Regions from separate parts of the Streptomyces sp. NPDC007025 genome, predicted to be linked through region 2. Evidence: predicted binding sites of a transcription regulator. Region 2 holds the regulator's gene; each other region holds the start of a gene.
What was found. Region 2 encodes HrcA, which represses chaperone genes, less so after heat shock. Its sites were predicted from a motif close to TTNGCACTCNGNNNNNCNGAGTGCNAA; they were not measured.

Region 1 (4,079 bases), on a different contig from region 2:
GGTTGCGCACCTTCTCCACGATGACGCCGCCCTCGAGGCCGGCGTTGACCGCGATCTGCTTGAGCGGGGCTTCCAGAGCCAGCTTGACGGCGGCGGCACCGGTGGCCTCGTCGCCCGCCAGGTCCAGCTTCTCGAAGACCGAGGAGGCCTGCAGCAGGGCGACGCCACCGCCGGCGACGATGCCCTCCTCGACGGCCGCCTTCGCGTTGCGGACGGCGTCCTCGATGCGGTGCTTGCGCTCCTTGAGCTCGACCTCGGTGGCGGCACCGGCCTTGATGACGGCCACGCCGCCGGCCAGCTTCGCCAGCCGCTCCTGGAGCTTCTCGCGGTCGTAGTCCGAGTCGCTGTTCTCGATCTCGGCGCGGATCTGGTTGACCCGGCCGGCGACCTGGTCGCTGTCGCCCGCACCGTCGACGATGGTGGTCTCGTCCTTGGTGATCTGGACCTTGCGCGCCCGGCCCAGCAGGTCGAGGCCCGCGTTCTCCAGCTTGAGGCCGACCTCCTCGGAGATGACCTGACCGCCGGTGAGGATGGCGATGTCGTTGAGCATCGCCTTGCGGCGGTCGCCGAAGCCCGGAGCCTTGACGGCGACGGACTTGAAGGTGCCGCGGATCTTGTTGACGACCAGCGTGGACAGGGCCTCGCCCTCGACGTCCTCCGCGATGATCAGCAGCGGCTTGCCCGACTGCATGACCTTCTCCAGCAGCGGAAGGAGGTCCTTCACGTTGCTGATCTTGGAGTTGACGATGAGGATGTAGGGGTCCTCGAGCTCCGCCTCCATGCGCTCCATGTCGGTGGCGAAGTAGGCGGAGATGTAGCCCTTGTCGAAGCGCATGCCCTCGGTGAGCTCCAGCTCGAGCCCGAAGGTCTGCGACTCCTCGACGGTGATGACGCCTTCCTTGCCGACCTTGTCCATGGCCTCGGCGATCAGCTCACCGATCTGGGTGTCGGCCGCGGAGATGGAGGCGGTGGAGGCGATCTGCTCCTTGGTCTCCACGTCCTTCGCCTGCTCCAGCAGAGCGGCGGAGACAGCCTCGGTGGCCTGCTCGATACCACGCTTGAGGGCCATCGGGTTGGCACCCGCGGCGACGTTGCGCAGACCCTCGCGGACCAGCGCCTGGGCGAGCACGGTGGCGGTCGTCGTGCCGTCACCGGCGACGTCGTCCGTCTTCTTGGCGACCTCCTTGACCAGCTCGGCGCCGATCTTCTCGTAGGAGTCCTCGAGCTCGATCTCCTTGGCGATGGAGACACCGTCGTTGGTGATCGTGGGGGCGCCCCACTTCTTCTCCAGAACGACGTTGCGGCCCTTGGGGCCGAGCGTGACCTTGACGGCGTCGGCAAGCTGGTTCATGCCACGCTCAAGACCGCGCCGCGCCTCCTCGTCAAAGGCGATGATCTTGGCCATGTGGGTTGGTCCTCCCTGGCTTCCCCCATGCGTCGAGCGCAAGGGGAGGGTTGGATTTCTCCGGACCGCGTGGCGCCCGCGACGGACGGCCTGAGACCCGGCGGTTCCTTCCCCACCCGGCTGCGGCCTCACCGACCCGGTCCTTCTTTGTCACTCTCACTCGCAGAGTGCTAACCCAATGATTAGCACTCGGGCATGGAGAGTGCAAGCGACGGCGGAGCCGTCTCAGGGTGGGGTGGTGGTCGGTGGGAGGCCCCCGGCCGGAGGCCGGAGGGAAGGCGCGGGCGACCGCGGGGGGCGTCCCGGCCGGGGGTGGCGGAGTCGCTCCGGGCCCGGGAAGCGGAACCCGGGAGGGGATCCGGGACCCCGGGGAGACACCAGTCCCGGCGGGCGGCGGACGGGACAGCGGTCAGCGGACAGCAGACAGCGGAGAAGGGGCCGCACCTCGGGCGCGACCCCTTCTCCGCTGTGTCTGCAGCTCTGCGCAGTCCGGCGACACTCAGCCGGTCACGCGGACCATGTCCGCCTGCGGCCCTTTCTGACCCTGCGAAATCTCGAACTCGACCCGCTGCCCTTCGTCGAGAGTGCGGTAACCGTCCATCTGGATCGCGCTGTAGTGGACGAACACGTCCGCACCACCGTCGACCGCGATGAAGCCGTACCCCTTCTCCGCGTTGAACCACTTGACGGTGCCCTGAGCCATTCCTAACTCCCCTATTACTGGCCCTTGCGCGAGCCCGCACTTCGCGAACCCGGGTCAGACCTCACCCCCATGAGCAAGCGGGGGCGTGCGCCGGAACGCGTCGACCGCCGCTGAATGTATCTGCACGGACGCCCTGTGCAACAGGTCAATCGGACGAGAATTCTGGGCACGACTGATCGGAAATAAGCCTCAACTGCCCCTGAAGCGGGGCAAGTCGGGCCAGACATTTGGAGTCTTCGCGACAATTGACGTCCGGTTTTCGACCGTAACTTGTCCCGTTGTCGTCGCGGCGCTGTCCGTCCTCGGCCGTGCCCGCCGCGGGCTGCGCGGCGGTCGGCGGGTGCCGGGTGGGGGAACTCCCGTCACTCTACCGCCTCCCGAAACACGGAATCGCCCCCTCCGTTTCTCTTCGGAGGGGGCGACGCCACGGCGTAGGCCCTGCTGGCGAGCGGTGGTCCGGGACCGCGCGGACCACCGGTGGTCCGGCCGCGTACCGCCCGGTCCGGACCGGGCGCGCGGGCGACCGGTCACCCGCCGGCGACCGCCGGGATGATGGAGACACCGGTGCCGTCCGGGGTGGGGGTCTGCAGACCCTGTTCGAAGCGGACGTCGTCGTCGTTGACGTAGACGTTGACGAAGCGGCGCAGCTTCCCGGCGTCGTCCAGGACGCGGGCGGAGATGCCCGTGTGGTTCTTCTCCAGGTCCGCCAGCACCTCGGCGAGAGTCCCGCCCTCGGCGCTGACCTCGGCCTGGCCGCCCGTGTAGGTGCGGAGGATGGTGGGGATCCGGACGTTGACGCTCATGTCGATCTTCCTCACGTGTAGGGGGACGCGTCCCAGGGGCCCGCTCCGGCACTCCCGATGCGGAACACCGGGCAAACACCGGGGGGCGGATTTCAGCCGTTCGAGGCGCTGCGGGCCTGCGAGGCCCGCGGCCCTCCGAGGCACCGCGGTGGCTTCCGGGGCACCGCGCCCCGGAAGACCCCCGGTCGGGCCGTCAGGCCAGACCGGCCTCGCGGAAGGCGGCCAGGTTGGGGCGGATCACGGCGGTGGGCCGCGCCGTGGCGGCCACGGCGTCGAGAGTCTTGAGTCCGTCGCCGGTGTTCAGGACGACCGTCGTGAGCGTCGGGTCGATGGCACCGGACTCGATCAGCTTGCGGGTCACGCCCAGCGTGGCACCCCCGGCCGTCTCCGCGAACACCCCTTCGGTCCGGGCCAGCAGCGCGATCGACTCCACGATCTCGGCGTCGTTCACGTCGTCGACGGCGCCGCCCGTGCGCGTGCAGATGTCGACCACGTACGGCCCGTCCGCCGGGTCCCCGATGGCCAGCGACTTGGCGATGGTGTCCGGCTGCTTGACCGGCCGGACGGCGCCGGTGCCGTCCTTGTACGCGCGGGACACCGGCGAGCAGCCCTCGGCCTGCGCCGCGTAGATGCGGTACGGCTTGTCCTCGACGAGCCCGAGCCGGATCAGCTCCCGCAGCCCCTTGTCGATCTTCACGAGCTGGCAGCCGGAGGCGACGGGGATGACGAGCTGGTCGGGCAGCCGCCAGCCGAGCTGCTCGCAGATCTCATACGCCAGCGACTTCGAGCCCTCGGCGTAGAACGGCCGCAGATTGACGTTCGTGAAGCCCCACCCCTCGCCCAGCGGGTCGCCGATGAGCTCGGAGCAGAAGCGGTTCACGTCGTCGTAGGTGCCGTCGATCGCGACGAGTTCGCCCCCGTAGATCGCGGCCATCACCACCTTGGACTGCTCCAGCCCGTCCGGGATGAACACGCACGAGCGCAGTCCGGCCCGGGCGGCGGCGGCACCCACCGCGCCGGCCAGGTTCCCGGTAGAGGAGCAGGAGAGGGTGCTGAACCCGAAGGCGCGCGCCGCCTCCAGGGCGATGGCGACCGGACGGTCCTTGAAGGAGTGGGTCGGGTTGCCGGAGTCGTCCTTGACGTAGAGGCCGCCGGTCACGCCCAGTTC
Region 2 (4,079 bases):
CCCCGGTGTGCTCCGGCCAGCCGAGGGCGCGGCACACCCCGGTCTTCCAGTCCTGGCCGCGCGGTACGCGCGGCCAGGCCCGGATGCCCGCCGAGGCGGGTTTCACGGCCTCCCAGATGTCGATGTACGGGTGGCCCACCACCAGCACGTGGTCCCCGCAGACGTCCGCGGCGATCCTGGACTCCTTCGAGCCGGGCACCAGGTGGTCCACCAGCACTCCGAGCCGGGCCCCGGGGCCCGGCGAGAACGCCTCCACGACGGCGGGCAGGTCGTCGACGCCCTCCAAGTACTCCACGACCACCCCCTCGATGCGCAGGTCGTCCCCCCACACCTTCTCGACCAGTTCGGCGTCGTGCCGTCCCTCGACGTAGATCCGCCCGGCGCGTGCCACCCGGGCCCGCGCGCCCGGTACGGCCAGCGAGCCGGAGGCCGTCCGCTGCCGCCCGGCCGGGGCGCCCGTGCCGGGCCCACCGCCGGGCGCGGGCCGTACCAGCGTCACCGTCCGCCCCTCCAGCAGGAAGCCCGCCGCCGCCATGGGGAAGACCCGGTGCTTGCCGAAGCGGTCCTCGAGCGTGACGGTCGGGCCCTCGGCGGTCTTCTCGCACCGCACCACCGCCCCGCAGAAGCCGGTGCTGACCTCCTCCACCACCAGGTCCGGCTCGGCGGCCACCTCCGGCACGGCTCGGGGCCGCTTCCACGGAGGGGTCAGGTCCGGGTTGTCGTAACGGCTGCGCATGCCGCTCATTCTGCTACGTGCCCCGCGGCCCGCTGCCAGCTCTACGGCGTGGAGCGGCGCGCCAGCTCGTCCCGCTGCGTGCGGACGAATGCCGCGTCGACCAGCGCTCCGTGCCCCGGCACGTACACCGCGTCCTCGCCGCCCAGGGCCAGCAGCCGGTCCAGCGCGGCCGGCCAGCGGGAGAGGTGGGCGTCCGCGCCGGCCTGCGGTGCTCCGGACTCCTCCACCAGGTCGCCGCAGAAGACGACGTCGGGGGAGCCGGGCACCAGGACGGCCAGGTCGTGCTCGGTATGCGCGGGGCCGACGTTCACCAGCACGACCTCGCGTCCGCCGAGGTCGAGGGTGAGCTGCCCGCTGACCGGATGGTGCGGGCGCACCAGCACGTCGGCCGCCTCGCCCGCCTCGTCCTCCAGCAGGCCGTGCGCCACGGCGTCGTCCCGCAGTGCGTCGGTGCCGCGGGCCAGCAGTTCGCGGACGCCGACGGCCGCGTACACCTGGGCGCCGGAGAAGACTGCGGTGCCGAAGATGTGGTCGAAGTGCGGATGGGTGAGGACGATCCGCGTCACCCGGCTTCCCAGCAGCGCGGCCACGTCCGCGCGGATTCCGGCGCCCTCCCGCAGGCTGGATCCGGTGTCGACGAGCAGCGCGCCGCCGTCCCCGGCGACGGCGCCGACCGTCGCGTCCCACTGCGGCAGCCTGCGCCGCAGTACCCCGGGGGCGATCCGCTCCCAGCGGCTGTCGGCGGCCGACGGGTCCTGCCTGGCGTCTTCTGCGAACGGCTGCATGGGACGACGCTAACCGGAGCGCCCGGGCGCTGCGCTCCCGGCTGCTCCGCAAGCAGCTCCGCAGGCCGGCCCCCGAGCGGCCCCCGAAGGCGCCTTCGGAAGCCGCGTCCGGGAGTGCGGGCGGGGGGTACCGTCGGGCCTGCGGGCGGGCGGCCCTTGCCCCGGCTGTGGTGACCGGCCGTACACTGGCCCAGGGGCTTGGCACTCCGGCACGAAGAGTGCCAGAGGAAAGCCGCCGGAAACGGGACCTCGGACCAGCGGCCGGACGGGAGGTGTGCGCCGTGCTCAGCGAGCGTCGACTTGAAGTGCTCCGCGCCATCGTCCAGGACTATGTCGGCACGGAGGAGCCGGTGGGCTCCAAGGCCCTCACCGAGCGGCACAACCTCAAGGTGTCCCCGGCCACGGTCCGCAACGACATGGCGGCGCTGGAGGACGACGGATTCATCGCCCAGCCGCACACCAGCGCGGGCCGCATCCCCACCGACAAGGGGTACCGCCTCTTCGTCGACAAGCTCGCCGGGGTCAAGCCGCTCTCCTCGCCCGAGCGCCGTGCCATCCAGAACTTCCTGGAGGGCGCCGTCGACCTCGACGACGTCGTCGGCCGCACGGTGCGGCTGCTGGCGCAGCTCACCCGGCAGGTGGCCGTGGTGCAGTACCCGTCGCTGACCCGCTCGACGGTGCGGCACGTGGAGCTGCTCGGGCTGGCTCCCGCGCGGCTGATGCTGGTGCTGATCACCGACACCGGCCGGGTCGAGCAGCGGCTGATCGACTGCCCGGCGCCGATCGGCGAGGCGGTGCTGGCCGATCTGCGCGCCCGGCTCAACAGCCGGGTGGTCGGCGAGCGGTTCACCGAGGTCCCCTCCCTGGTGCAGGACCTGCCGGAGGCGTTCGACGCCGACGACAGGGGCACGATCCAGACCGTGCTGGCCACCCTGCTGGAGACCCTGGTCGAGGAGACCGAGGAGCGACTGATGATCGGCGGAACCGCCAATCTCACCCGCTTCGGGCACGACTTCCCGCTCACCATCCGGCCCGTTCTGGAGGCGCTGGAGGAGCAGGTCGTGCTGCTGAAGTTGCTCGGAGAAGCCAAGGATCCGGGTATGACCGTACGAATCGGGCATGAGAACCAGCACGAGGGGCTGAGTTCCACATCGGTCGTCTCGGTCGGTTACGGTTCGGGCGACGAAGCAGTCGCCAAACTCGGCGTGGTCGGACCGACCCGCATGGACTACCCCGGAACGATGGGAGCTGTACGCGCAGTGGCACGGTACGTCGGACAGATCCTGGCGGAGTCATAAGGTGGCGACGGACTACTACGCGGTCCTCGGCGTGCAGCGTGACGCCTCGCAGGACGAGATCAAGAAGGCGTTCCGCAGACTCGCGCGCGAGCTGCACCCGGACGTCAACCCGGATCCGAAGACCCAGGAGCGGTTCAAGGAGATCAACACCGCCTACGAGGTGCTCTCGGACCCGCAGAAGAAGCAGGTCTACGACCTGGGCGGGGACCCGGCGTCGGGGGCCGCGGGCGGCGGCGCCGGCGGGTTCGGCGGGGGCTTCGGCAACTTCAGCGACATCATGGACGCCTTCTTCGGCACGGCGGCGCAGCGCGGCCCGCGCTCGCGCACCCGCCGGGGCCAGGACGCCATGATCCGGCTGGACATCGACCTGGAAGAGGCGACGTTCGGCACCACCAAGGAGATCCAGGTCGACACGGCCGTCGTCTGCAACTCCTGCAGCGGTGACGGCGCCGCCCCCGGCACCTCGGCGCAGACCTGCGACATGTGCCGCGGCCGGGGTGAGGTCTCCCAGGTCACCCGGTCCTTCCTGGGTCAGGTGATGACGTCCAGGCCGTGCCCGCAGTGTCAGGGCTTCGGCACCGTGGTGCCCACCCCGTGCCCGGAGTGCGCCGGGGACGGCCGGGTGCGCTCGCGGCGCAGTCTCACCGTGAAGATCCCCGCCGGTGTCGACAACGGCACCCGCATCCAGCTCTCGGGCGAGGGCGAGGTCGGCCCCGGCGGCGGCCCGGCCGGCGACCTGTATGTGGAGATCCACGAGAACGCCCACCCGACCTTCCAGCGCCGCGGCGACGATCTGCACTGCACCGTCACCATCCCGATGACGGCGGCGGCGCTGGGCACGAAGGTGCCGCTGGAGACGCTGGACGGCATGGAGGAGATCGACATCCGTCCCGGCACCCAGTCCGGCCAGTCGGTCCCGCTGCACGAGCGCGGCGTCACCCACCTGCGCGGCGGCGGCCGGGGTCAGCTCATCGTGCATGTCGAGGTGACGACCCCGACCAAGCTGGAGGCGGAGGAGGAGGAGCTGCTGCGGCGGCTGGCCAAGCTCCGCGGTGAGGAGCGGCCCACGGGCCAGTTCCAGCCGGGACAGCAGGGGCTGTTCTCGCGCCTGAAGGACGCCTTCAACGGACGCTGAGCGCAGGCGGCGGGGCCGCGTGTCCTCCGGGCCGGGGGGGTGTCCCTATGGGTTTCGTCAACCTGTAGGGGCTGGTTGGGGGTTGTAGAAGGTGCCGTCGCGGAGCATCGCGAAGAGCACGTCGG
Region 3 (4,079 bases), on a different contig from region 2:
CGCGCGGAACCGAGCACGTCGAGACCGGCCTGGTCGAGCTTGAGGCCGACCTCCTCGGCGATGACGGTGGCGCCGGTGAGCGTCGCCATGTCGCCGAGCATCGCCTTGCGGCGGTCGCCGAAGCCGGGCGCCTTGACGGCGACGGCGTTGAAGGTGCCGCGGATCTTGTTGACGACGAGGGTGGAGAGGGCCTCGCCCTCCACGTCCTCGGCGATGATCAGCAGCGGCTTGCTGGAGCCGGCCTGCATGACCTTCTCCAGCAGCGGCAGCAGGTCCTGGATGGAGCTGATCTTGCCCTGGTGGATCAGGATGTACGGGTCGTCGAGGACGGCCTCCATACGCTCCTGGTCGGTGACGAAGTACGGCGAGAGGTAACCCTTGTCGAAGGCCATGCCCTCGGTGAAGTCCAGCTCCAGGCCGAAGGTCTGGGACTCCTCGACGGTGATGACCCCGTCCTTGCCGACCTTGTCCATCGCCTCGGCGATCAGTTCGCCGACCTGCTTGTCCTGCGCGGACAGGGCGGCGACGGAGGCGATGTCCTCCTTGGAGTCGATCGGGCGCGCGGTCTTGACCAGCTCGTCCGAGACGGCGGCGACCGCGGCGTCGATGCCCTTCTTCAGGGCGGCCGGGGAGGCACCGGCGGCGACGTTGCGCAGGCCCTCGCGGACCAGCGCCTGGGCCAGCACGGTGGCGGTGGTGGTGCCGTCACCCGCGATGTCGTTGGTCTTGGTCGCCACCTCCTTGAGGAGCTGGGCGCCCAGGTTCTCGTACGGGTCCTCGACCTCGACCTCGCGGGCGATGGTGACGCCGTCGTTGGTGATGGTGGGGGCGCCGAACTTCTTGTCGATGACGACGTTGCGGCCACGGGGGCCGATGGTCACCTTCACGGTGTCGGCGAGGTTGTTGACGCCCCGCTCAAGGGCGCGACGGGCGTCCTCGTCGAACTTCAGGATCTTCGCCATGGAAGCTGTTGTGTCCTCTCACACGTCTCGCACGTCTCGTACGCGCCCGTGTCGGCCCGTACGAGCCGCGCCCTGGTCCCTGCTACCTCGCGCGAGGAGCGGGCACCAGGGCGCGTATCGACTGCACGCTGCGGCTTCGGGAAGCTGCCGCGTCCGTAGTCCGTACTGCTTCTCGCCGTACTACTTCTCGACGATCGCGAGAACGTCGCGGGCCGAGAGGACGAGGTAGTCCTCGCCGCTGTACTTCACCTCGGTGCCGCCGTACTTGCTGTAGAGCACGATGTCGCCGACGGACACGTCGAGCGGCAGGCGGTTGCCGTCCTCGAAGCGGCCCGGACCGACGGCCAGGACGGTGCCCTCCTGGGGCTTCTCCTTGGCGGTGTCCGGGATGACCAGGCCCGAGGCCGTGGTCTCTTCGGCGTCGAGCGGCTGGACCACGATGCGGTCCTCGAGCGGCTTGATGGCAACCTTGGAGCTGGCGGTCGTCACGATCCGACCTCCCCCTTCGGAGATCTCAATACGTCAAACTGAGGGCTTATGTCTGGAGTGGCGACCTGGTAGATCCGTCGTCGCGGGTGCCGGATCTGCCCGTCGCGTACTGCTGGCACTCACACGGGGAGAGTGCCAAGGTCGAGATTATGCCTGGCTTAGCACTCGGTCAAGCGGAGTGCTAGCCGCACCGACTCGTGCCGAACCGGACGGGCGCCCCCTCCCGGTCCCGCACGGCGGCCCCCGCCCCTTCCGCGCCCCCCTTCGCGCCCCGCCGACCCACGGCCTCCAGCAGCGCCCCGGCCCACTCGACGGCCGGGACGAGAGCCGCCGGCTCCGGCCCCAGCCCGCCGATCAACGCGTCGAAGCAGCGGAGTCCGGCCAGGGTGAGCAGCCGCTTCTCGTCGGTGATCCACTCGCCATGCGCGGCGAGCACGGCGTGGCCCGCCTGCGCCGCCGCGGTTCCGAGCGCGCCGGAGACCTCGGTGACCTGGCCGCGCGGCGCATCGGCCGCCTCGGCGCACCGCAGGGTCGGAGCGCGGTGCGCTCCCGCCACGCCGTGCACCGCGGGCCCGGCGCACGGGACGCGGGAGCCGCACGGGACAATGGGCGGGTGGATCGTGAGGTGTTCGCGGAGCTGCTCTCCGACGAGGGGCAGGCACTGCTGCGGGAGGTACGAGGGGTCGAGCCCGCGCAGGAGCTCGCCGTGGCGACGCGGCTGCGACAGCGGCACGAACCCGCGCTGGTGTCCGCGGCCCTGGCCCAGAGCCGGCTGCGCGCCCGCGCCGAGGCGAAGTTCGGCCCCGCCGACGCGCAGGCCCTCTACTTCACCGCGGACGGACTGGAACAGGCCACCCGCACCCCGGTGGCCGGGCACCGCGCCCGGCGGATGCGCCGCCTCGGAGTACGCAGCGCCGTGGACCTGTGCTGCGGCATCGGCGCCGACGCGCTGGCGCTGGCCCGGGAGGGCATCCGGGTGCTGGCCGTGGACCGCTCGCCGCTCACCTGCGCGGTGGCCCGAGCCAACACCGCGGCGCTCGGGCTCGCGGAGCTGGTCGAGGTGCGGTGCGCCGACGTCACCGAGGTGGACACCGGCGGCTGGGACGCGCTCTTCGCCGACCCGGCCCGCCGCACCGGACGGGGCCGGGTCTTCGATCCCGAGGGCTACTCGCCGCCGCTGAGCTGGGCCGTGCGGACGGCCCGTACCGCGCCGCTGGCCGCGCTGAAGGTGGCGCCCGGCATCCCGCACGAGGCGGTGCCGGCGGAGGCGGAGGCGGAGTGGGTCTCCTGCGGCGGCGACGTCAAGGAGGCGGTGCTGTGGTTCGGCGGCGGCCGCACGGGCACCGGCGGGGTGCGCGCCACGCTGCTGCCCGCCGGGGAGACCCTGGCCGGTGAGGGGCTGCCCGACCCGGAAGCGGGTCCGGTCGGCCGGTATCTCTACGAGCCGGACGGCGCGGTGGTCCGCGCCCACCTGGTCGCCGAGCTGGCCGAGCGGGTGGCGGGGCGGCTGATCGACCCGACGATCGCGTACGTGACCACCGACGCGGTGCACCCCACGCCGTTCGCCACCGGGTACGAGATCACCGACGCGCTGCCGTTCAACGTCAAGAAGCTGCGCGCCCTGCTGCGGGAGCGCGGCGTGGGTGTCGTCACCGTCAAGAAGCGCGGCTCGGCCGTCGAACCGGAGGAGCTGCGCCGGAAGCTGAAGCTGGACCCGAAGGCGGCGCCCGGCTCCTGCACCGTCTTCCTCACCCGGATCGCGGGCGCGCCCAGCATGCTGCTCGGGCATCCGCTGGCCTGACCCGCGCGGACCTCAGCGCCCGCGGCGGGTGCGGGTGGTGCGGGTACGGGAGGTGCGGGTGCGGGTGAAATCGCCGCGCAGGACCCGCCCGGTGAGCGTCTCCTCGGTCAGCGAGCCGTAGCCGGTGGCGGCCCACAGGCTGTGCTCGGGCGGGACCTCGAAGTACGGGACCCGGCGGCCGTCGTGCCTGTGGGTGAGGACCTCCGGCGCGCGGCGCGCGGAGACCGCCGCGGAGCACTCCCGGCACGCGGCGACACGCAGGGCCTCGCGGCGGCCCAGCGGGCGCCAGCGGATCCGCTCGGCGGCGGCGCCGTGCAGCGGGTCGAAGAAGCACAGCGGCAGCGTCGGCGCCGCGGCACGGGCCTTGCGGCGGCTGCGGGGAGCCGGTTCGGACCGCTCCAGCGCGTCCGCGCCCTCGTGCAGGAGCACGAGGACGCCCGCGAGGTCGGGGGTGTCGCGGGCCTCGTCCAGCACGGTGCACGCAGCGGCGTAGGCGTCCAGGGAGAGCTGGAGCAGGTCGCTGTCGGCGTGCTCGTCCGGCTCGTGGGCGAGCAGCTTCTCGTTGTACGCGAGGAGTTCACGCTGGGCGCGCTTGCGCAGGTCGCGCACGCCCGCCGTGCGCGCGGTGGCGAAGACGGAACGCGGCGAGGTGAACGGCGCCCGCGCCGAGCTCCGCGCACGCCGCCGCACGGTGCGGAGGACCAGCGCCGCGGCGGCGAGCACCGCCACCAACGACCCGGCCAGCACCCCGAGCAGCAGCGGGGAGGGACCGGCGTCCGCACCGCCGCCGTCCGCGCCACCGCGATGGTGCGCACCTCCGTCGCGCT

Region 1: groL (chaperonin GroEL) is a predicted target of HrcA. The motif match lies at 1,588-1,614, and genes of this name have one in related genera.
Region 3: groES (co-chaperone GroES) is a predicted target of HrcA. The motif match lies at 1,564-1,590, and genes of this name have one in related genera.

What each region holds. Positions count from the first base shown of each region.
Region 1 is NZ_JBIAFT010000017.1:3,897-7,975, forward strand. It holds gene groL (chaperonin GroEL) at 1-1,405, opposite strand, end outside; gene ACFYMO_RS27850 (cold-shock protein) at 1,905-2,108, opposite strand; gene ACFYMO_RS27855 (MoaD/ThiS family protein) at 2,636-2,911, opposite strand; gene thrC (threonine synthase) at 3,105-4,079, opposite strand, start outside.
Region 2 is NZ_JBIAFT010000004.1:3-4,081, reverse strand. It holds gene ACFYMO_RS08865 (DUF3097 domain-containing protein) at 1-736, opposite strand, end outside; gene ACFYMO_RS08860 (MBL fold metallo-hydrolase) at 778-1,521, opposite strand; gene hrcA (heat-inducible transcriptional repressor HrcA) at 1,803-2,819, shown strand; gene dnaJ (molecular chaperone DnaJ) at 2,821-3,954, shown strand.
Region 3 is NZ_JBIAFT010000012.1:155,880-159,958, reverse strand. It holds gene groL (chaperonin GroEL) at 1-962, opposite strand, end outside; gene groES (co-chaperone GroES) at 1,143-1,451, opposite strand; gene ACFYMO_RS23800 (hypothetical protein) at 1,633-2,007, opposite strand; gene ACFYMO_RS23795 (class I SAM-dependent methyltransferase) at 2,065-3,252, shown strand; gene ACFYMO_RS23790 (hypothetical protein) at 3,265-4,079, opposite strand, start outside.